One region of the Cellulosimicrobium sp. TH-20 genome, then DNA from elsewhere that is predicted to be linked to it. Evidence: riboswitches for the same ligand, from Rfam matches in the RefSeq annotation. Region 1 holds a riboswitch; each other region holds the start of a gene.

Region 1 (7,708 bases):
TCGTCATGCGACGAGCCTAGGGCGCACCGCCGACGCCGCGCCCGCGGGGGGCCGGCCTCCCGGGGCGCGCCCGCGCCGTCGGGCATACCGTGGACGGCATGGCGACCGACGGCGGCATCCGCAGGACGATCAGCGACCTCGTGGCGCAGGAGCGCGAGCTCCGCGAGCAGCTCGCGCAGGGGGAGATCACCGGGGGCGAGGAGCACGAGCGGCTCCGGGCGATCGAGGTCGAGCTCGACCAGTGCTGGGACCTGCTGCGCCAGCGCGGCGCCGCCCGGGAGTTTGGCCGCGACCCCGATGCGGCGACGGTGCGAGACCCCGGTACGGTGGAGAACTACCTGGACTGATCGCCGACGGCGACGTCCGGCTCCCGTTCCGACCTCAGAAGGAGAACCCCATGACCACGTCCAGCGAGCAGGCGGCGCACAGCCCCCTCCCCACCGGGACCGAAGGGCGCGACATCCCCGGTCACGCGGGCGCGGTCGCACGGTTCGTCGTGGCGTTCGCGCTGTTCGTCGGCGGGCTCGTGCTCATGGGCTCGGGCATGTCCGGCGTCGACGGCGGTGTGTGGCTCTTCGTGGGCGGCCTCGCCGCGGCGACGCTCGCCTTCGCCCTCCCGATGGCGGGCACGGGCACGACCGAGCGCTGACACCCTCGACACGGAGGCCGGGTCCCGACGGGACCCGGCCTCCGGCGTCTCCCGGGGTCAGCCGAGCGTGGCCCGGACGGCCTTCGCCGCGGTGACGAGGTGCTCGAGCGACGGCACGGTCTCCTCGTAGCGGCGGGTCTTCAGGCCGCAGTCCGGGTTGACCCAGACGACGCGCGGGTCGATCGACTTCACCGCGAGCTCCAGCAGCTCGGTGACCTCCTCCGTCGAAGGCACGCGCGGGCTGTGGATGTCGTAGACGCCCGGCCCGATGCCGCGGGAGTACCCGGCGTCGCGCAGCTCCGGCACGATCTCCATGCGCGAGCGCGCCGCCTCGACCGACGTCACGTCGGCGTCGAGGCCGTCGATCGCGCCGATGACCTCGCCGAACTCCGAGTAGCACAGGTGCGTGTGGATCTGCGTCGCCGCCTCCACGCCCGACGTCGCGAGCCGGAACGACCCGACGGACCAGTCGAGGTACGCCGGCTGGTCCGCGCGGCGCAGCGGCAGGAGCTCGCGCAGCGCGGGCTCGTCGACCTGGACGATCCCGATGCCGGCGGCCTCGAGGTCCGCGATCTCGTCGCGCAGCGCGAGGCCCACCTGGTTCGCCGTGTCGCCGAGCGGCTGGTCGTCGCGCACGAACGACCACGCGAGGATCGTCACCGGCCCGGTGAGCATGCCCTTGACGGGCTTCTCGGTGAGCGACGCCGTGTACGCGGACCACTCGACGGTGATCGGCGCCGGGCGCGTCACGTCGCCCCACAGGATCGGCGGGCGCACGCAGCGCGACCCGTACGACTGGACCCAGCCGTTCGCCGTGACGGCAAACCCGTCGAGGTGCTCCGCGAAGTACTGCACCATGTCGTTGCGCTCCGGCTCGCCGTGCACGAGCACGTCGAGGCCCAGCTCCTCCTGGAGCGCGACGACGCGCGCGATCTCCTCGCGCATCGCGGTCGTGTAGTCCGCGTCCGCGAGCTCGCCCTTCGTCCACAGCGCGCGGGCGCGGCGGATCTCGGGCGTCTGCGGGAACGACCCGATCGTCGTCGTGGGCAGCAGCGGCAGGTTCAGGCGCGCCTCCTGCGCCGCCGCGCGCTCGGTGTACGCGCCGCGCGCGAAGTCCGCGTCGGTCAGCGCGGCCGCGCGCTCGCGCACCGCGGGCACGACGACGCCGCTCGCCTCCGCGCGTGACGCCACCGCCGCGCGGGACGCCTCGATCTCCTCCGCGACGGCGTCGCGACCCTCCGTGAGGGCCCGGGCGAGCGTCGCGACCTCGCCGACCTTCTGGTCCGCGAACGCGAGCCAGTCGCGCAGGCGCGGGTCGAGCGTCGTGCCCGACGCCGTGCCGGGCTCGGCGAACGTCTCGTCCTCGACGTCGTGCGGCACGTGCAGCAGCGACGTCGACGTGCCGACGGCGACCGCGCCCGCACCGAGGCTGCGCGCGGCGGTCAGCGTGTCGAGCTTTGCCGAGAGGTCGGCGCGCCACACGTTGTGCCCGTCGATCGCGCCGACGACGAGCGTCTTCGTCAGGAGGTCGTCGTAGGGCGAGTCCGGAAGGTCCGCACGGACGGCGTCGATCGCGATCGCTTCGACGTCCGTGCCCGCGAGGGTCGCCAGGAAGTCGAAGGTCGCGCCGTCGCCGTCCGGCGACGTCTCCAGCCCGCCGAACGGCGTGGCGACGAGGATCGCGGGCCGCGCGTCCTGCGCCGAACCAGGGGTTGCCGCCGGGTTTGCGGACGAGGCCGCCGAAGACCCCGGGCTCGGCACCGGGCGGAGGTCGGTCGCGAGGGCGCGGTACGCGGACCCCACGGCGGCGGCGAGCTCGGTGAACGGCACGTCGACCGAGTCGGTGACGAGGATCGGCTCGTCGAGCTGGACCCACGGCGCCCCCGCCGCGGCGAGCGCGCGCAGCAGGTCGGCGTAGGCGGCGACGACGTCGTCGAGGCGGTCGAGCGGCGAGTACCCGGCGGGCGCGTCGTCCGCGGCCTTGGACAGCGCGAGGAACGTGACCGGCCCGACGACGACGGGCCGCGTCACGACGCTTGCCTCCTTGGTCTCGACGAACTCGCGGACGACGCGGTCGTCGACGAAGCGGATCGGGGTGTCCGGGCCGATCTCGGGGACCAGGTAGTGGTAGTTGGTGTCGAACCACTTGGTCATCTCGAGCGGGGCGTCGTCCCCCTGGCCGCGCGCCACGGTGAAGTAGCCCGCGAGGTCGAGGCGGCCGGCGTCGTCGGTGAGCGACGCGAACCGCGACGGGACCGCCCCGAGGGCCGCGGCGACGTCGAGCACCTGGTCGTAGAAGGAGAACGACCCGGGGACCGAGGCGTCGTCGGCGCCGAGGCCGAGGTCGACGAGCCGGCGGACGGTCGCGAGGCGCAGCTCGCGGGCCGTGGCCTCGAGCTCGTCGGCCGACGTCTTGCCGGCCCAGAACGCCTCGACGGCCTTCTTCAGCTCGCGGCGGCGCCCGATGCGCGGGTAGCCGAGCACGGTGCCGGCGGGAAAACCGACCGGGTTCTGGGTAGGGGAGGGTACGGAAGTGGCCATGATCGAAACCTCTTGCTGGTCCGGAGGACCGGTCAGACGGGCGCGCCGTGCGTGGCGGCGCTCGTCGTGGGCAGGGAGGTGCCGGTGACCCACGGCCCGCTGGCCAGGTCCGGGACGAGCGGGGCGGCGGCGGCGCTGGCGCCGCCCCCGGTCCCGACCGACCCGCCGCCGAGGTGGACACCCTCGAGCAGGTCAAGAGCGGCGCGGTGCTTGTTGAACGTGTACACGTGCAGACCGGGCGTGCCCGCGTCGAGGACGCGCTGCGCGAGGTCGACCGAGTACGCGATCCCGTAGGCGTGCTGCGCCTCCGGGTCGGGCAGGGCGTCGAGCGCGTCCAGCAGGTGCTGGGGCGCGCGCACGCCCGTGAGCTCCTCGACGCGACGGAGCCGCGCGGGCTCCGTCGTGGGCAGCAGCCCGGCGAGGATGGGGATCGTCACGCCGGCCGCGCGGGCCTCGGCGACGAAGTCGGTGTACGACGACGCGTCGTAGAAGAGCTGCGTGATCGCGAAGCTCGCGCCGGCCTGCTGCTTCTGCCAGAGGCGGCGCACCTCCTGGGTGCGCGTCGTGCCGGCGGCGGGGTTCCCGTCGCAGAACGTCGCGACGGCGATCGTCAGCGGCCGGGCTGCGCCGCGCAGCGCGACGGCGGGGTCGGACGCGCAGCGCGACGCCTCGACCTCGCGCAGCAGCGCGACGAGCTCGGTCGACGACCGGACGCCGTCGGGCGCGGGCTGCCAGTCCGGCTGGTCGCGCGGCGGGTCGCCCCGCAGCGCGAGGAAGCTCCGCACGCCCTCGTCGAGGAAGTCGGTGATGACCGACTCCACGTCCTCGCGCGACGCCCCGACGCACGTGAGGTGTGCGATCGGCAGCACGGGCGTGCCCTGGAGCAGGCGTCCGACGACCTGGCGCGCGGTCGCGCGGTCGGTGCCCGCGGCGCCGTACGTCACGGACACGAAGTCGGGGTGCGTCGCGACGAGACGGCGTGCCGTCTCCCAGAACTTCGGGGCCGCGTCCGGTCGGCGCGGGGGCATGAGCTCGAACGACACCGTCGGCCGAGGACGGCCCGGACGGTGCGCGAAGGATGCCTCTGAGGTCATGCGTCACTCCATCGACCCTGGCGTTAGCACCTTTGTCCTCGGGAGGCTTCCGTCGGCGGGTTGCTGCGGTGTCGTCGAGCCAGGACTCTCGACCGCTCTGGATGGTTGGCACGATCCTACGACCCATCCGACATGCGGTCGAGAGCGCCCGCCAGGTGAGATGCGGAGGGATCGGCCGGAGGCGTAGCGGCGCCCCGCGCTACGGATCTCAGGCTCTCTACGCTACGAATTTCAGGTTTCCTACGCTACAGATTTCAGGTGCTCGAGCGAGGTCCCAGACACCGACCATGGCGACGGGTCGTCGTCGGCCTTGCAGGTCTCAGGCCCTCCGGCGCTCGGGCACGTGCAGGCGGCGGAGGAACCGGTCGGTGCGCAGCGGCGGCCCGCGCCGGTCGAGGAGCGACACGACGACGACGGTCGCCGTCGCGAGCGGGATGGTCCAGGCGGCGGGCTGGGCGAGCAGGGCGCGCACGACGCCGGGGACGCCGTCGGCCGTGCTGCCGGACGGGCTCCCGTACCCCGCAGCGACGAGCGCGGACGACGCGAGCAGCGCCGTCGCGCACAGGACGGCGCCCACGACCATGCCCGCCACCGCGCCGCGCGCGGTGAGGCCGCGCCACCACACGCCGAGCAGGATCACGGGGGACAGGGCCGACGCCGCGAAGACGAACACCGTCCCGACGCTCGTCACGAGGCCCTGCGGGATGGTGACGAGCGCGAACGCGAGCGGGATGAGCGTGCACGCGACCGCCGACCAGCGGAAGGACCGCACGGTGCCGCCGAACAGGTCCTGGCTCACGACGCCCGCCAGAGCGACCACGAGCCCCGACGACGTCCCGAGGAACGCGGCGAACGCCCCGGCGACGACGAGCGCGGCGAGGAGCTCGCCGCCGAGCCCGGGCACGAGGCGGGTCGGCAGCGTGAGGACGACGGTGTCCGCCACCCCGGGCGCCGCGAGGTCGGGCGCGACGACCCGCGCCACGAGCCCGAGCGTGCTCGACACCATGTAGAACACGCTGATCATGACGAGCACGACGACGGTCGTGCGGCGGGCCGAGCCGCCGTCGGGCGAGGTGTAGAAGCGCACGAGGACGTGCGGCAGGCCGGTCGTGCCGAGCAGGAGGGCGAGCAGGAGCGAGACGGTGGCGTACGCGTCGAGGCCGCCCGGCCCGGCCTCGTGGGGGAACACGGCGGCGGGGTCGAACGTGACGACGGCGCCGCCGGGCTCGAACGCCCCGCCGAGCGCCATGAGCACGAAGACGAGCGGCACCGCGAGCGCGGTGAGCTTGACCCAGAACTGGAACGCCTGGACGAACGTGATGGAGCGCATCCCGCCCGCGGCGACGACGGCGCTCACCACGACCGCGATCCCCACCGAGCCGACCCACGGCGGCACCGCGGCCACGCTCGTGATGACGAGCGCCGCCCCGTGGAGCTGCGGCACCACGTAGAGCCACCCGATGACGAGCACGAGCACGCTCGTCACGCGGCGCGCGACCACGGAGTCGAGCCGGGCGTGCACGAAGTCGGGGATCGTGTACGCGCCGCTGCGCCGCAGGGGGCCCGCGACGAACAGCAGGACGAGCAGGTAGCCCGCCGCGTACCCCACGGGGAACCAGAACGCCTCCGCGCCGGACAGCAGCACGAGGCCGGAGAGCCCGAGGAACGTGCCCGCAGACAGGTACTCGCCGCTGATCGCCGACGCGTTCCAGACCGGCCGCACGGTGCGCGACGCGACGAAGAAGTCGCTCGTGGTGCGCGAGATCCGCAGGCCGTAGAACCCGATGAGGCCGGTGGCGAGCAGGAGCAGCGCGATCGCGACGAGGGGCAGCGCGCTGGTCACGGCGCACCGCCGTCGTCGGGGCCGGGCTCGTCGGGCCCGCCCGCGCCCTCGGCGAGCGCGCGGTACCGGCGCTCGTTGCGCGCCGCCGCGACCGCGAAGACGACCGCGAACGCGACGATCACCGGGTAGAAGCCGTACGCGTGCACGAGCCACGGCAGCGGCACGCCGAGCAGCACGACGTCGTCCAGCGCGGGCACGCCGCTCATCGTCACCGTGAGCAGCGTGACGACCGCGAGGAACGACGCCACGCACGCCAGCCCGAGCCGGAGCTGGGCCCGCACGAGCCCGCGCGTGTAGGCGGTCGCGGCGTCGTCCGGCTCGCCGGAGCGTGCCGTGCCCGACGGCGCCCCACCCCCGGGACGGCGCCCTCACCGGGGCCGGGGCGAGGGCCGGGGCGCGCCGCGGGGAGGTCGGTGGACCGGACGCGCACGCGCGCGTCCCGACGCGGGTCGGTGCCCGTCACGGCGCGCCCCGGTGCGGCCCGAGGAGCGCCTCGCGCACGGCGGGCACCATGCGGCGGCTCACCGGGACCTCGTGCCCGGCGACGACGAGCGCGGGCTGCGCCCCGCCGAACCGCGCCGCGGTCACGGCCGCGCGGTCCACGAGGTACGACCGGTGCACGCGCAGGAACCCCGCGGGCGCCCACCGCTCCTCGAGATCGGAGAGCGGCTCGCGCACGAGGAACTGCTCGGTGTCCGTCACGAGCCGGGAGTAGTCGCCCTGCGCCTGCACCCACCGCACCGCGCTGCGCCGGACGAGCCGCGTCGTCGTGCCGACCGTCACGACGAGCGTCTCCTCGGCCGGGGCCGCACCGCCCGCCGGGTCGCCGGCAACCGGCGGTGGAGCGGCGGCGCTCGCGGACGGTGCCGCCGCGTCGGTCGCGGGGGTGCGCCCCGCCGCGGTGCGCTCCGCGACCCGTTCGACGACGCGGTCGACCGCGCGCGTGAGCCGCTCGCGCCGCACGGGCTTGAGCACGTAGTCGACGGCCTCGACGTCGAACGCCTCCAGGGCGCGCGCCTCGTCGGCGGTGACGAACACGACCGCCGGGCGGTCGGCGAACCGCGAGAGCGCGCGGGCGAGGTCGAGGCCGGTCAGCCCCGGCATGTGGATGTCGAGGAACGCCGCGTCCACCGTGCGCGACGAGAGCTCGCGCAGCGCCTCGGACCCGCTCGCGACCCCGCGCACGGTGCGCACGCGCGGGTCGCGGCGGAGCAGGGCCACGAGCTCGTCGAGCACGGGCCGCTCGTCGTCGGCGACGAGCACGTCCAGCCCGACGGCGTCGCCCGCCCCTCCGGGGAGACCGCCGGCCGGAGCCGGGTCCGGGGTGGTCACGGCACGCTCACCTCCGTCTCGTGCAGCGGCTGCGACCGCGGGACGCGCAGCCGCACGAGCGTGCCCGAGCCGGGCGCGGTCTCGATGTCGAGCGCGTGGTCGTCGCCGTAGAGCTGGCGGACGCGCGTGTCGACGTTGCGCAGGCCCACGTGCGTCGTGTCGCGCGACGTGAGGAGCTCACGCACGACGGCCGGGTCCATGCCGACGCCGTCGTCCTCGACCGTGATCTCCGTCTGGGTGCCCTCGTCG
Region 2 (7,708 bases), 830 kb from region 1:
CGTGCTTCGAATCATCTTCGGTCCTTTCGCATGGACGACGCGTCCTCACGTCGTTCTTCGGCGCCCGCAGGCGTGTGGCAGGAACACTAACTAATAGCCACCGGCCCTCCTACGAATACGACAGGAAAGTTACCTAACTGAGACATCGATACCAGGATCGCGCCGGAACAGGCTCGGCCGGACCCCGTGGGACGGGGTCCGGCCGAGGTGCCGGGGGCGGTCAGGAGGGAGCGGGGGCGGCCCGCGGCCGGTCCGGGCGCCACGGGCCGTGCGGGGCGCAGCGCGTCGTGCGGGCGCAGCAGGCGGCGCTCGCACGAGCGGCCGGGGACGGGGTCGGCGGCGGTACGGCGGCAGCGCCGCCAGCGGGCCGGGGCGGGGTCAGCGAGCGACGTCCAGCGCGGCGCGCGCGGCCCGCGCGACCTCGGGGTCGGTGACCTCGTAGCCGGCGTCGCCGCCACCACCCGGCCCGGCGTCGTCCGCGACGACGCGCTTGGCCGAGAGGTGCACGGCGTCCACGCCCGCGGCCACCAGGGCCCCGACGTCCTGCGGCCGCACTCCCCCGCCGGCCATGACCTGCACACGTCCGTCGAGCGCGTCGCGCGCGTGCGCCGCCATGGCGCGCAGTCGGTCCGTGCCGTCGATGCTGCGCGACGCGCCGCCCGAGGTGAGCACGCGCACGACCCCGGCCCCCGCGAGCGCGTCGAGGGCGGCGAGCGGGTCGGCGACGACGTCGACGGCGCGGTGGAACGTGACCTCGCGCCCGTCGGCGGCGTCCACGAGGGTGCGGACGGCGCCGACGTCGACCAGGCCGTCCGGGGTGAGCGCACCCACGACGACTCCGCGCGCCCCGGCCGCCACCGCGGCCCGGACGTCGCGCACCTGGACGTCGAGGTCGGTGGGCGTGAGAACGAAGCCGCCCGGGCGCGGGCGCACGAGCACGTGCACCTCGACGCGCGGCCCGGAGTTCTCGGCCGCCGCCGCGGCGGCGACCGCGGCCTCGACGAGCCCGGCGCTGGGCGTGAGCCCGCCCGTGGCGCCGAGACCGACGCACAGCTCGACCCGGTGGGCACGCACGGCCGCGGCCACACGGACGCCGTCGGGGTCCTGGACGGCGAGCTCGAGGGCCACGTCGCGGGCCGCGGGCGCCGCGGCGCCCTCGGGGTGGGTGGTCGTCATGGCGCTCTCCCGTCGTCCGGTCCGGCGGCCGTCGCGTCGCGCGACCCGCACGACGGCGGCCGTCGGCCAGGGTAGACGACTCCGGGCAGCGCGTCGGGCGCGCGGGCTCAGGCCGGCGTCGGCCGTCCCGCCGCGACGGCGGCGAGGCACGCGGACCGCAGGGTCGCGGCCACCTCGTCCGGGTCGCCGAGGTACCCCGCGACCATCGCGCCGTCGCGCAGCATCATGAGCTGCGCCGCGGTCGCGTCGGCGTCCGCGACGCCGACCGCCGCCGCGAGCCGCGCGAACACGTCCCGCGTCCAGCGCCGGTGGCGGTCCACGACGACGCGCACCGGGTCCTGCGGGTCGGGCGTCTCCGCCGCGGCGTTGATGAACGGGCAGCCGCGGAAGCCGGGCACGCAGCTCACGGCGCCGATGGCGCCCGCGAGGGCGCTCAGGGCGTCGAGCGGCTCGGCGTCGCGCAGGGCCTCGTCGACCACCGCGCGGTCGCGCGCGGCCTGCTGCTCGAGGTACGCGACGACGAGGTCGGACTTCGTGCGGAAGTGGCGGTAGAACGTGACCTTGGTGATGCCGACCTGCTCGATGATCCGGTCGGCGCTCGTCGCCCGGATGCCCTGGGCGTAGAAGAGCGCCGAGGCGGCTTCGAGGATGCGGCGGCGCGTGCCCGCCGCGGTGCCGCGGCCCGTCGCCCCGGACGTCGGCGAGTCGTCGACCATGGCCCCCTCCTTCTCTCCGCCCCTTGCGCGCGGTCGGCCGCCAGTCTAGGTTCCTTGATGTAGACGTACTAGTAACTCTACGTCGCATCACGACTCTCGAAAGGCACCTCGATGGCTGACACCCTCTACACCGCCGTGGCCACAGCGACCGGCGACGGCCGCGCCGGAGGCCGCGCCGTGTCCGACGACGGCCAGCTCGACGTCACGCTCGCGGTCCCGCGCGCGATGGGCGGCCCCGGTGGCGGGACCAACCCCGAGCAGCTGTTCGCGGCCGGGTGGTCGTCGTGCTTCCACTCGGCGCTGAAGATGGTCGCGGCGCAGCGCAAGGTCCCCGTGACGGACTCGGCCGTCGTCGCCGAGGTCGACCTCGTCCCGAACGGCGACGGCGGCTTCTCGCTCGGCGCGACGCTGCACGTCGAGCTCGGGGGCGGCGTCACCCAGGAACTCGCCGAGGAGCTCGCGGAGGCCGCGCACGCCGTCTGCCCGTACTCGCTCGCGACCCGGGGCAACATCCCCGTCACGGTCCGCACGACCGTCGCGTAAGGCACCCCGGCACCACCGCCGGGACCGGCTCGCGGATCGGTCCCGCGGGTCGGGCCCGGCGTTCAGTCCAGGCAGAACTCGTTGCCCTCGACATCCTGCATGACGATGCAGGACTCGTTCTCCTCGTCCGCGAGCATCGCACGCACGCACGTCGCGCCGAGCGCGACGAGCCGGTCGCGCTCGGCCTCGAGCGCGGCGAGGCGCTCGGCACCCACGAGCCCGGTGCCGGCACGCACGTCGAGGTGCACGCGGTTCTTGACGACCTTGCCCTCGGGGACGCGCTGGAAGTACAGGCGCGGGCCGGCCCCGGTGGGGTCGCTGCACGCGGACCACGCGTCCCGCTCCTCGGCCGGGAGAGAGGCCTCGGCGTCGTCCCAGGTGGCGAAGCCCTCCGGGGGCGGCGCCGGGACGTAGCCCAGCACCTCGCACCAGAACCGGGCGACGCGCCGTGGCTCCGCGCAGTCGAACGTGACCTGGATTTGCCTGATCGTCGCCATCCGGCCACCCTAGGCGCCCGGGCCCTCCCGGTCCGAGGGCATTCTTCCCGCGCTGGGAGACCGGGCCGGACACGCCCTCGCGCGCGCTGCGCCGCGGCTCGTGACTCAGCGGGACCGGGTCAGGAGCCACTCGTCGAGCGGGAGGGCTCGGACGCCCGGCCCGCGTAGATCCCGAACACGCCGGGTGCGATCAGCAGCACGACGCCGAGCACGATCGCCACCGCTCCTCCGACGGGATTCGCGGCGCACACCCGTCCCACGTCCGGGGAGAAGCACCGGTCGTCGAAGGCGCCCGCGGCGAAGAAGAGCGCCGCGAAGGCCAGCGGGAAGGCGGGAACGTAGAGGAGCGCCGCCACCACGAGGCCGAGGACCGCGCTGCCGGCGCGCTGCCCGACCGTGCGCCCGGCACTGTTCGCCGGCCGGCCGGTCATGTCGTCGGGCTCCACGACGACCGAGCATAGGCCGCTCGCCACCCCGTGTGGAGCGTCGCTCCTCGCTCCGTGCCCCACAGCAGGGCGCGGATCTCCGCCGGGGCACGGTGCCGCGCCGGCCTCGCGCGCACGACGGCCGCCGGAACCACCGCTCTGCGCGGGGCGCCGACGGCCGTCGTCGTGCGGCTCGGGTCAGATGACGCCGAGCGCGAGGATCGCGTCGGCGACCTTGGTGAAGCCCGCGATGTTGGCGCCGAGCACGTAGTTGCCGGGCGTGCCGTACTCGTCGGCCGTCTCGACGCAGCGGTCGTGGATGCCCGCCATGATCTGCGCGAGGCGGTCCTCGGTGTACTCGAAGGACCACGCGTCGCGCGACGCGTTCTGCTGCATCTCGAGGGCCGACGTCGCGACGCCGCCCGCGTTGGCGGCCTTGCCCGGCGCGAAGAGGACGCCCGCCTCCTGGAGCAGCGCGACGGCGCTCGGCGTCGTGGGCATGTTGGCGCCCTCCGCGACCGCGACGACGCCGTTCGCGACGAGCTGCTTGGCCGCCGCCTCGTCGAGCTCGTTCTGCGTCGCGCACGGGAGCGCGACGTCGCACGGCACGTCCCAGATGGACCCGTCGGTGACGACGCGGGCCCCGGGACGGCGCGCGGCGTAGTCGGCGACGCGCCCGCGCTCGACCTCCTTGATCTGGCGCAGGAGCTCGAGGTCGACCCCGGCCTCGTCGACGACGTAGCCCGACGAGTCGGAGAACGCGACCACGTTCGCGCCGAGCTGCTGCGCCTTGGCCGTCGCGTAGATCGCGACGTTGCCCGAGCCCGAGACGACGACGCGGCGCCCGTCGAGCTCCTGCCCGCGCGTCTCCAGCATGTTCTGCGCGAAGAGGACCGTGCCGTAGCCCGTGGCCTCCGTGCGGACGAGCGAGCCGCCCCACGAGATGCCCTTGCCCGTGAGGACGCCGGACTCGTACCGGTTGGTGATGCGCTTGTACTGCCCGAAGAGGTAGCCGATCTCGCGGCCGCCCACGCCGATGTCGCCCGCGGGGACGTCCGTGTTCTCGCCGATGTGCCGGTAGAGCTCCGTCATGAAGGACTGGCAGAACCGCATGACCTCGCCGTCGGACCGCCCGCGCGGGTCGAAGTCGGAGCCGCCCTTGCCGCCGCCGATGGGCATGCCCGTGAGCGAGTTCTTGAAGATCTGCTCGAAGCCGAGGAACTTCACGATGCCGAGGTAGACCGACGGGTGGAACCGCAGGCCGCCCTTGTACGGGCCGAGCGCGGAGTTGAACTCGACGCGGAAGCCGCGGTTGATCTGCACGCGCCCGGTGTCGTCCACCCACGGGACCCGGAAGATGATCTGGCGCTCCGGCTCGCACACGCGCTCGAGGACGGCGGCCTCGACGTAGCGCGGGTGCTTGCGCAGCACGGGGCCGAGCGAGTCGAAGACCTCGCGCACGGCCTGGTGGAACTCGGCCTCGCCGGGGTTGCGACGCAGGACCTCGTCGTAGACGGACTGCAGTCGGCTGTCCATGGGTACTCCTCGTCTGACGCGGGCGGAACTCCTGCTGACGGTACGCCTGTGCCAGAAGCTCCCGTCACACCGTCTCACTCCGCGCGCACCGGCACGGGCGTCCACAACGCACGAGCGACCGCACGGGGCGGCACAGGAGTCACCGACGACGACACATCCGTCCACCCACTGAGAAACCCTACCGATCCGGTGCAGTTTCCCGGGGCGGTTGCTATACCCGTCCCCAGGTCACGAGCGCCAGCGCCAAGCCCCGGCTCGCTGGCCGGCAACCCCCTGTCACGGCGGGGTGCTCCGGGAGATGACCAGGCCGGGCCCGGCCTGCCCCGCCACCGGCGAGGACGGCCCGCACGGCAAGCGTGATCGACGACTACTGCGAGGTGCACATGACCCACCACCCCACCCACCCGACGGTGCTCGCCGTCTCGGGCAACCCGCGGCCCGGCTCGCGCACGCTCGGCGCCGCCGAGACGGTCGCGCGCCGCGTCGCCGACCTCCTCGGCGCGGACGACGTCGCCACGGTCGACCTGGCGTCACTCGCCGGCGAGGTGCTCGCCGCCGACCACCCGGCGGCCGACGCCGCCCGTGAGCAGCTCGCCCGGGCGACCGTCGCCGTCGTGGCGACGCCGGTCTACAAGGCGTCGTACACCGGGCTGCTCAAGGCCTTCCTCGACCTCTACGGCCCCGACGGGCTCGCGGGCGTCGTCGTGGTCCCGCTCGTCGTGTCCGGGAACCCGGCGCACGCGCTCGTCGGGGAGGTGCACCTGCGACCCGTGCTCGTCGAGCTCGGCGCCGTCGTCCCGACCCGGTCGCTCACGGTCACCGAGCCGCAGCTCGCGGACCTGGGACCGGTCGTGGACGCGTGGCTCGCGCGCCAGGGCGACGCCCTGCGCCGCGCCACGGCACCGCTCCCCCCGGCGGAGGACCGCCCGGCGGCCAGCACCGACGAGGCTGTCGCCGACGCGTTCGCGGGGGTGGCCCGATGACCGCCGAGCTCACCCACCTGGAGGCCCTCCTGGCCGAGCAGGACGAGCCCCAGCTCTCCCCCGACGAGTACAAGGCCGTGTTCCGCGGCCACCCCGCGGGCGTCGCCGTCGTCGCGCTCGAGCACGGCGACCGCCTCGTCGGCTTCACCGCGACGTCGGTCATCTCCGTCTCCGCCGCGCCCCCGCTGCTCGCGTTCTCGCTCGCGTCCACGTCGTCGTCGTGGCCCGCGGTCTCGACCGCGCGCACGCTGACCGTGAGCTTCCTCGCGGACCACCAGGACGACGTCTCGGCCCGGTTCGCGACGAGCGGCATCGACCGGTTCGCGGACGGCGGCTGGTCGCGCCTGCCGACGGGCGAGCCCGTGATCGACGGCGCGCTGTCGTGGGTGCGCGGGCGGGTCGTCCAGCGCACCCCGGTGGGCGACTCCTACCTCGTCTCGCTGCGCGCGCTCGCGTCGAGCGTCGGCGCCGCGCCCGGGGCGCCGCGGGAGGCGGCGGCGTCGCCGCTCGTCTACCACGACCGCACCTACCACCGGATCGGCGACCACTCCGCGCTCTGAGCGCGCGGACGGGCGAGGGGCCCGACGGCGGACGTCCCGCCGTCGGGCCCCTCGCCCGTCCCGTGCCGCCCCTCACGGGTGGTCCGTCACCAGCTCCAGCCGCGCGCGCTGAGCTCGAGCTCCTCGCGGAACCGCTCGTCGTCGCCGGTGCGGAAGCCCGCGCGCAGGGGCGCGTCCGCGACCGGGAGCCCCGTGAGCCGGCAGGCCTCGCGCAGCAGCGCGTCGTAGGCGCCCTGGACCGCTAGGTAGTGGTGGGCGCGCGCGTAGACGTCCGGGTCGGCCTCGATGCGCCGGAGCTCCGCGGCGAGCGCGGTGAGCCGCACCTGGAGCGCGAGCGTCGTGAGCGGGTCCGGGGCCGCGGCGGCACGACGGCGCCCGCCCGCCCGGTGGCTCGGAGGTCGCCCGGCCCGGCGCAGCACCCACCACGCGGCGGCGGCCGTGCACGCCGTCGCGCACCAGATCATGAGCAGCCACGACATCGGAGCCGACCTCTGCGCGGGGAGACCCACAGGACCTCTCCAGTCTAGGTCTCCCCGGCCCCGCGAGGCAGGGTGGGCGGCCCCCTGCCCTCGCCGCCGGCCCGCGCGGCAGGTCAGCCGTCGAGGAGGTCCGGCTGCGGGTGCCGCACGCCCTGGACGGCCGCGCGCGGGATCGCCGCGCCGATCGTCGCGACGTCGTCCGGCGTGAGCTCGACCGCGGCCGCCGCGACGTTCTGCTCCAGGTATGCGACGCGCTTCGTCCCCGGGATCGGGACGACGTCGTCGCCCTGCGCGAGGAGCCACGCGAGCGCGAGCTGCGCCGTCGTGACGCCGTGCTCCGCGGCGAGCTGCTCCAGGGAGCGCACGAGGCCGCGGTTGTGCTCGAACGCCTCGCCGGCGTACCGGGCGTGGGCGCGGCGCACGTCGTCCTCCGCGAAGCCGTCGGTGGCGTCCACGGTCCCGGTGAGGATGCCCCGGCCGAGCGGCGAGAAGGGCACGAAGCCGACCCCGAGCTCGCGCAGCGTCGGCAGCACCTCGTCCTCCGGGTCGCGCGTCCACAGCGAGTACTCGCTCTGCACGGCCGTCACGGGGTGCACGGCGTGCGCGCGGCGCACGGTCGCGGCGGACGGCTCCGAGAGACCGATGCCGCGGACCTTCCCGGCCTCCACGAGCTCGGCGAGCGCGCCCACCGTGTCCTCGATGGGCACCTGGGGGTCGACGCGGTGCAGGTAGTACAGGTCGAGGCGGTCGGTGCCGAGGCGGCGCAGGCTCGCGTCGACTGCGGCACGGACGT
Region 3 (7,708 bases), 820 kb from region 1:
GAGCCCGCCGCGCTCGCCGCCTACACCGCCGCGCGCCTGCAGTCGATCGAGCTGCTGCTCGCGCACCGGCCCAACGTGTCCTACCCGACGTACGCCGCCAAGACGTTCGCGACGCTCGACCAGCTCTCCGGCGGGCGGCTCTCCGTGCACTTCATCACCGGCGGAAACGACCACGAGCAGGGCCGCGAGGGCGACACGCTGACCAAGGACGAGCGGTACGCGCGCACCCACGAGTACATCCAGATCGTCAAGCAGGCCTGGTCGAGCGCCGAGCCGTTCGACCACCACGGGCCGTTCTACGACTTCGACGACTTCGTGCTCGACGCCAAGCCGTTCGAGGGCCGCACCCCGACCATCTCGTTCGGCGGGTCGTCGGACGCCGCGTTCCGCGTCGGCGCGGCCGAGGCCGACATCTACGCCGTCTGGGGCGAGCCGCTCGACCGCACCGCCGAGCAGATCGCGCGCGTGCACGCCGAGGCCGCCGCCGCGGGCCGCACGACGCCGCCGCGCATCCACGCCGCGTTCCGGCCGATCGTCGCGCCGACCGAGGAACTCGCCTGGGAGAAGGCGCACCGCATCCTCGACCGGATCGAGGCGCGCAAGGCCGCCGCGGGGGGCCAGCTCAGCCGTCGGCACCCGATCGACAAGCCCGAGAACGCGGGTTCCCAGCGCCTGCGCGAGATCGCCGCCCAGGGCGAGCGCTTCGACACCGCGCTGTGGACCGCGACCGCGAAGGCCACCGGCGGCGCCGGCAACTCCAACGCGCTCGTCGGCACGCCCGAGCAGGTCGCCGAGGCGCTGCTCGCCTACTACGACCTCGGCGTCCGCGTCATCTCCGCGCGCGGCTACGACCTGCTGGACGACGCGGTCGACTTCGGTCGCTACGTCATCCCGCTCGTCCGCGAGGAGGTGGCGAAGCGCGACGCCGCCGCCGCCGAGGCCACCGCGGCCTGACAGATCGGCAACCCCGCCCCGGGGTCGGCAGCTCCGGTCGGGTTCGGCACCTGCGCGTGCCGAACTCGACCGGAGCTGCCGAACGCGCCGGTACCGGCCCCGGACGACGACGAACAACAAGGAGAAGGACGTGCGGTTCCAGGTACTCGACATCGTGTTCAACCCGCCCCACCCCGTGACCGGGGAGGCGGTCGCGCCGTCCGACCGGTTGAACCGGGTCGTGGAGACGGCGGTGCTGGCCGAGGAGCTCGGGTTCGACTCGTTCGCGGTGGGGGAGCGGCACGCGGGAGAGATGCTGTCGTCGGCGCCGACGGTGCTCCTCGGCGCGGTCGCGGCGCGGACGTCGCGCATCCTGCTGAGCACGGGCGTCACCGTGCTGTCGCTGCTCGACCCGATCCGCGTCGCCGAGGACCTCGCGACGGTCGACCAGCTGAGCCGCGGGCGGCTGGAGATCGTCATCGGCAAGGGCAACGAGGTGCTGCAGTACCCGCTGCTCGGGCTGGACCTCGACAAGCAGTACGAGTACCTCCAGGAGAACTACGAGCTGCTGCGCCTGCTGCTGTCGGAGGAGGACGTCAGCTGGAGCGGGCGGCACCGCCACGCGCTGGAGCACGCGACGACGCTGCCACGGCCGTTCGCCGGGCCGTTCCGGATCTGGCACGGGTCGGCGACGTCGCGCTTCGCGGTGGACCTCGCGGCCCGGTACGGGGACCCGATCGTCAGCGCCAACGCGTTGCAGCCGCGCGAGAACTACCAGGTGCTCATCGACCGCTACCGCGAGCAGTACGCGGCGCACGGGCACGACCCGGCGTACGGGTTCGTCGGGTCGGGCTCGGGCGGGCTGTTCCTCGCCGACACGACGGAGGAGGCGATCGAGCAGTACCGCCCGATCTACGAGGGCCAGGTCGCGGCGGCGGCGCGCCGGGGGTACGGGCCGGACGCCGTCGGGAAGGCACCGAGCTTCCGGACGGTCGAGGACGCCGTCGAGCGCGGGCCCGCGCTCGTGGGGTCGCCGGAGCGCGTGGCGGAGAAGATCCTCGACTACCACGCCTCGTACCGGCACGACCTGCAGTCCGTCTCGGTGAACCACCTGATCCCCGCGGCGCAGCAGGAGGACGTGCTGCGCCGGTTCGCGGAGGAGGTCGTGCCCGTCGTGCAGGCCGAGGTGAAGACGGACCTGTGGAGCCCGGCCGACACCCGCCGCGCGGCGGGGTTCACGGCGGCCTGACGAGGCATCCTCGACGCCACGGCCGGTTCGCTCTTCCTCGAGCCGGGCGGCGTGGATGACGGAGGTGGCTGCGCTGCGGGCCCGGCGGCAGGCTGAGAACACCCCTGCTGAAGAGGCCCACGGTGTAGCGTCGCGTCCCGGGCGCAGCTCCGGTCTCGACGCAGGCTCTCGCACTCACGCCGCCCTTCCTTGACGCGACGACCCCTCCGCGAGGTGCGCCATGACGACCCACCACTCGCTCGACGCGTTCTTCGGCTCGTTCTTCCACCAGGACTGGGAAGAGGACTACGGGAGTCCCGCAGGTGCTCTGGCGCGCTTCCTGGACCTGGTCGGCCCCAGCAGGTACGACGGACTCGTCGACGAGATCGACAGCACCCTGGACCGCTACCGTTCCGACGAGCAGGTCGTCGAGTGGATCAACGGCCGGCTTCATGCCGAGCTCTATCGCGAGGCCGTGGGAATGCCGCTGCGCGACTGGCTCCTCGTGGTGCGGGGAGAAGTGACGGCGAGAATCACCGCATCAGATCTTGACGGTCCCTGAGGAGTTTCGCTCTCTCGGTCTCTCGCGTGCCGGCTACGGTCGGCGGGCCTGATCGCGACGGCTCCGGTGGCGCGTCGTGCTCGGCGTGCCGGCGCACGTCCGGGCGTCGACGACGTCGCTGTCGACGCCCGTGGCGCGCGCTTCGCTGTCGGTGGCGTCGCGGCGGTCCGTGCTGCCGCAGGTCGGGCGCCCGTCCGAGCGCGCCCGGTCCGTGGCGCCACCCCACCTCCCGAGTCGCCCTTCCCGGCGCGGTGACACGCGAGACGGCCGCGACTCGCGTCGTCTCGGCGGAAACAACCGTCCGCCTGGCGGGACGGCCGTCTCGATACTTGACTCAACCAGTCGAGATTGTCTTTCCTGCTCCCAGGTGACGAGCGTCAGCACGCAGGCCCGGCTCGCTGACCAGCAACCCTTCGACGTGACGGGGTGCTCCGGGAACGACCTGACCGCGTGGCTCCCGCCGCGCGGTAAGCACGGCACCCCGGTGGGTCCCCCGCCGCGCCGGCCCTGGGCCCGGCACGGTCGACCACCGGCGCCGGACGACCGCCGGTCCTCAGCCGGCACACGAGGAGAGCAGCACGACATGATCCCCACACCTCACCGACGCCGGTCCCTGACCGTCGCCGCGGCGGCCGCCGCGACGGGCCTCCTGCTCAGCGCGTGCGCGGGCGGCGGCTCCGGCGCGTCCGACGGCGACGGGTCGCCCAGCCCGTCCGGCGAGCCCGTGACGGGCGGCGACCTGACGTTCGCCCTCACGGTCGACTCGCACTGCATCGACCCGCAGCAGGTCGGCAACAACGACGCCATCGCGGCGGCCCGCCAGACCGTCGCGTCGCTCACGGCGCAGGACCCGGAGTCGGGCGAGATCCTGCCGTGGCTCGCGGAGAGCTGGGGGGTGAACGACGACGCGTCGAGCTACACGTTCCACCTGCGCGACGACGCGACGTACGCCGACGGCACGCCGATCGACGCCGAGTCGGTGAAGACGAACTTCGACGCGATCGTCGCGCTCGGCGCGACGGCGTCGCTCGGGTCGCAGTACCTCGTCGGCTACGAGGGCACGACCGTCACCGACCCGCAGACCCTCACGGTGGACTTCGCGGAGCCGAGCGCGCAGTTCCTCCAGGCGACGTCGACGTTCTCGCTCGGCCTCCTCGCCCCGTCCTCGGCCGGCCTGAGCGTCGAGGACCGCTGCGCTGGGAAGTTCGTCGGCTCGGGCCCGTTCTCCGTGAAGTCGTACACGCAGGACCAGGAGATCGTGCTCGAGAAGGTCGCGGGCTACGCGTGGGGCTCGGAGGCGAGCGACCACCAGGGCGAGGCCTACCTCGACACGGTGACGTTCAAGGTCATCCCCGAGGCGAGCGTGCGCAGCGGCAGCCTGGAGTCGGGGCAGATCGACGCCACGGCCGCGATCTCGACCGTCGACCTGCCGCAGTTCGACGGGAACGGGTTCTGGCTCGAGTACCGCGCCAACCCGGGCGTCGTGTTCAACCTCTTCCCCAACGAGTCGAGCCCGCTCGCGGGCGACGAGGCCGTGCGGACGGCGATCCTCCAGGGCATCGACCGCGAGCAGATCGCGGACACCGTGCTCAGCGCCCAGGACGAGCCGGCCACGAGCGTCCTGTCGCACTCGACCCCGCTGTACGAGAGCGTCGCGGACGAGCTCGCCTACGACCCCGAGGGCGCGAAGAAGATCCTCGACGACGCGGGCTGGGTCGAGGGCGCCGACGGCGTCCGGGAGAAGGACGGCCAGAAGCTCTCCACGACCGTGACGTTCTGGCAGGTGCCGGAGCCGCTCGAGCTCGTCCAGCAGCAGCTCGCGCAGATCGGCGTGGACCTCCAGCTCCAGCACGTGACCGTCGCCGAGTCGCAGGCGATCAAGGAGAGCGGCGACTTCGACTTCGACTACTACAACCTCACGCGCTCCGACCCGGACGTGCTGCGGACGATCTTCTCGGCGAACGCGCGCAACATCAACCAGCGCGACGCCGAGGAGGTCGACGACCTGCTCGACGCGTCGGCCGCGGCGACCGACCCGGCCGAGCGCCAGGAGCTCGTCACGGAGGCGTCGCGCCTGCTCGTGCAGAAGGGCCACGCGATCCCGGTCTACGAGCTCTCGACGACCATCGCGGCCGCCGACACGGTCCACGGCCTGACGTTCGAGGCGTCGTCGCGCCTCGACTTCTACGACGCCTGGGTCACCCAGGGCTGACCCGCCGGGCCCGCCTGCCCGACGCCGCGGCGTCGGGCAGGCGGGCATCCCCCACGGAAGGAGGCCGACCATGGGCCGGTACGTCCTGCGTCGCGCCGGGCAGGGCCTGTTCGTGCTCTGGGCGGCGTTCACCATCTCGTTCTTCGTCCTCTACCTGCTGCCCAGCGACCCGGCCGCGCTCATGGCGAGCGGCGGGGGCGAGGCGGACCAGGTGGACCCCGCGCTGCTCGACGCCCTGCGCGCCCAGTACGGCCTCGACCGGCCCGTGCTCGTGCAGTACGCGGACGCGCTGTGGCACGCGCTGCGGCTCGACTTCGGGACGTCGTACGCGTCCGGGGCGCCCGCGACGCAGCTCGTGCTCCAGGCGCTCCCGGAGACGCTCCGGCTCACCGCCGCGGGGCTCGTCCTCGCCGTCGTGGCGGGCGCCGGCATCGCGATCGCGAGCACGTTTCCGCGCGCGGCCTGGCTGCGCCACGCGCTCGCGTCGCTCCCTCCGTTCGGCGTCGCCCTGCCGCCGTTCTGGCTGGGCCTCCTCCTGCTGCAGTGGTTCTCCTTCCAGATCCCGCTGTTCCCCGCGATCGGCAACCAGGGCGCGATCAGCCTCGTGCTGCCGGCGATCACGCTCACCGTGCCGGCGAGCGCGGCGCTCGCCCAGGTGCTCGCGCGGAGCCTGCGCGGGACGCTCGGCGAGCCGTACGTGGAGACGGCGCGCGCCAAGGGTGCGAGCCGCGCGCGCGTGCACTTCGGCCACGCGCTGCGCAACGCCGCGATCCCCGCGCTGACCGTGCTGGGCGTCGTCGTGGGCGGGCTGCTCGGCGGCACGGTCGTCACCGAGACGGTGTTCTCGCGCGCGGGCCTAGGACGGCTCACGGTCACGTCGGTGGACGCGCAGGACATCCCCGTGGTGCAGGCGGTCGTCGTCCTCTCGGCGCTCGTGTTCGTGGTCGTCACGCTCGTGGTCGACCTGCTCTACCCCCTGCTCGACCCCCGGATCGACGCACGACAGAAGGCGGTGGCCGCATGAGCACCAGGCCGGGAGTGCGCATCGTGCTCCGGGACGAGGCCCGGGTCGCGGACCGTGCCGCGGCGGCGGACGTGCCGCCGTCGGGCGCGCTCGCCCCCGACGCCCCGCCCGCCGACGCGCCCGGGGGACGCACGCCCGCGGAGATCGAGGTCGAGGACCGCGAGGACGCGCGCGCGATCCTCCGGCACGGCCGCGTGCGGACCCGGGGCACGGCGGGCCGGTGGCGGCGCGGGGCGCGGTACGCCGTGCGGCGGCCCGGGCTGGTCGTCGCCGTGCTCGTCGTCCTGCTCGTCACGGCGTGGGCGGTCGTCCCGCAGCTCTTCACGTCGTACGACCCGCTGACGGGCGTGCCCGCGGACCGGCTGCAGCCGCCGTCGGGCGCGCACCTGTTCGGCACCGACCACCTGGGGCGGGACGTGTACGCGCGCGTCGTCCACGGCGCGTCGGCCTCGCTCGGCGCGACCGTCGTCGCGGTCGCGGTCGGGCTCGTCGCCGGGTCGCTGCTCGGCCTGCTCGCGGGGTTCGTGCGCGGGTGGGTGGACGACGTCGTCGGCCGGTTCGTCGACGTGCTGCTCGCGATCCCCAGCATCCTGCTCTCGCTCGCGATCATCACGGCGCTCGGGTTCGGGACGGTCAAGGTCGCGATCGCCGTCGGCATCACGAGCGTCGCGACGTTCGCCCGCGTCATGCGGGCCGAGGTCGTGCGCACCTCGACGTCGGTGTACGTCGAGGCGGCCCGCGCGTCGGGGGTGCGCTGGTACGGCGTGCTGGGGCGCCACGTGCTGCCCAACTCGACGGGACCGGTGCTCGCGCTCGTCGCGCTCGAGCTCGGCACGGCCGTGCTCGCCATCTCGGCCCTGAGCTTCCTCGGCTACGGGACGCCGCCGCCCGCGCCGGAGTGGGGGTCGCTCGTCTCGGGCGGGCGCGACTACCTGGCCACCGCGTGGTGGCTCACGACCATGCCGGGCCTCGTGATCGTCGCCGTCGTGCTGTCGGCGAACCGCATCGCGCGGGCCCTGGAACGGACCGGAGGGGACGCATGACCGCCACGACGCCGACCAGCCAGGAGCGTCCCGGCCCGACGTCGGGCGAGGTGCCCGCGCTCGAGATCCGCGGTCTGGAGGTCGCCTACCGCACGCGCGACGGCGGCTCGTACGCCGCCGTCCGCGGTGTCGATCTCACGGTGGGGGCGGGCGAGGTCGTCGCGCTCGTGGGCGAGTCCGGGTCGGGCAAGAGCACGACGGCGCACGCGGCCCTGCACCTGCTCGCGCGCGGGGGCGAGGTGACGGCAGGGACCATCCGCCTCGGTGGGCGCGACGTCGGGCGGCTCTCCGAGAAGGAGTGGCAGCAGGTGCGGGGCCGCGACGTCGGGCTCGTGCCGCAGGACCCGACGGTGTCGCTCAACCCCGTGACGCGCGTGGGCGACCAGGTCGCGGAGGTGCTCGTCATCCACGGCCTCGCGCGGCGCAAGGAGGCGCGCGAGCGCGCGGTCGAGCTGCTGCGTCAGGCCGGGATCGACGACCCGGAGGCCCGCGCGCGGCAGTACCCGTCACAGCTCTCCGGCGGGATGCGCCAGCGCGTCCTCATCGCGATCGCCGTCGCGGCCCGGCCGCGCCTCGTCGTCGCGGACGAGCCCACGAGCGCGCTCGACGTGACGGTCCAGCGCCGCATCCTCGACCACCTCGACGGACTCGTGCGCGACCTCGGCACCGCCGTCCTGCTCATCACGCACGACCTCGGCGTCGCGGC

Evidence for each region. A riboswitch is a leader RNA that binds a small molecule or an ion and turns the genes downstream of it on or off. The one in region 1 is predicted to bind S-adenosylmethionine.
Region 2: linked by a shared signal. The riboswitch ahead of B8281_RS00750 (NADPH-dependent FMN reductase) and the one ahead of B8281_RS04485 (methylenetetrahydrofolate reductase) in region 1 are both predicted to bind S-adenosylmethionine.
Region 3: linked by a shared signal. The riboswitch ahead of B8281_RS00790 (ABC transporter substrate-binding protein) and the one ahead of B8281_RS04485 (methylenetetrahydrofolate reductase) in region 1 are both predicted to bind S-adenosylmethionine.

Annotation. Positions count from the first base shown of each region.
Region 1 is NZ_CP020857.1:986,199-993,906, forward strand. It holds gene B8281_RS04465 (VOC family protein) at 1-7, opposite strand, end outside; gene B8281_RS04470 (DUF2630 family protein) at 99-347, shown strand; gene B8281_RS04475 (hypothetical protein) at 398-649, shown strand; gene metE (5-methyltetrahydropteroyltriglutamate--homocysteine S-methyltransferase) at 707-3,190, opposite strand; gene B8281_RS04485 (methylenetetrahydrofolate reductase) at 3,223-4,284, opposite strand; SAM riboswitch class I at 4,290-4,392, opposite strand; gene B8281_RS04490 (cation acetate symporter) at 4,604-6,127, opposite strand; gene B8281_RS04495 (hypothetical protein) at 6,124-6,408, opposite strand; gene B8281_RS04500 (LytTR family DNA-binding domain-containing protein) at 6,587-7,396, opposite strand; gene B8281_RS04505 (sensor histidine kinase) at 7,456-7,708, opposite strand, start outside.
Region 2 is NZ_CP020857.1:156,020-163,727, forward strand. It holds gene B8281_RS00715 (ABC transporter substrate-binding protein) at 1-15, opposite strand, end outside; gene B8281_RS00720 (copper homeostasis protein CutC) at 379-1,176, opposite strand; gene B8281_RS00725 (TetR/AcrR family transcriptional regulator) at 1,284-1,892, opposite strand; gene B8281_RS00730 (organic hydroperoxide resistance protein) at 2,004-2,435, shown strand; gene B8281_RS00735 (VOC family protein) at 2,498-2,932, opposite strand; gene B8281_RS00740 (hypothetical protein) at 3,052-3,378, opposite strand; gene gdhA (NADP-specific glutamate dehydrogenase) at 3,556-4,893, opposite strand; SAM riboswitch class IV at 5,120-5,222, shown strand; gene B8281_RS00750 (NADPH-dependent FMN reductase) at 5,277-5,876, shown strand; gene B8281_RS00755 (flavin reductase family protein) at 5,873-6,436, shown strand; gene B8281_RS00760 (hypothetical protein) at 6,523-6,915, opposite strand; gene B8281_RS00765 (aldo/keto reductase) at 7,029-7,708, opposite strand, start outside.
Region 3 is NZ_CP020857.1:165,936-173,643, reverse strand. It holds gene B8281_RS00805 (LLM class flavin-dependent oxidoreductase) at 1-954, shown strand, start outside; gene B8281_RS00800 (LLM class flavin-dependent oxidoreductase) at 1,085-2,182, shown strand; gene B8281_RS00795 (contact-dependent growth inhibition system immunity protein) at 2,403-2,723, shown strand; SAM riboswitch class IV at 3,090-3,203, shown strand; gene B8281_RS00790 (ABC transporter substrate-binding protein) at 3,307-4,935, shown strand; gene B8281_RS00785 (ABC transporter permease) at 5,006-5,959, shown strand; gene B8281_RS00780 (ABC transporter permease) at 5,956-7,002, shown strand; gene B8281_RS00775 (ABC transporter ATP-binding protein) at 6,999-7,708, shown strand, end outside.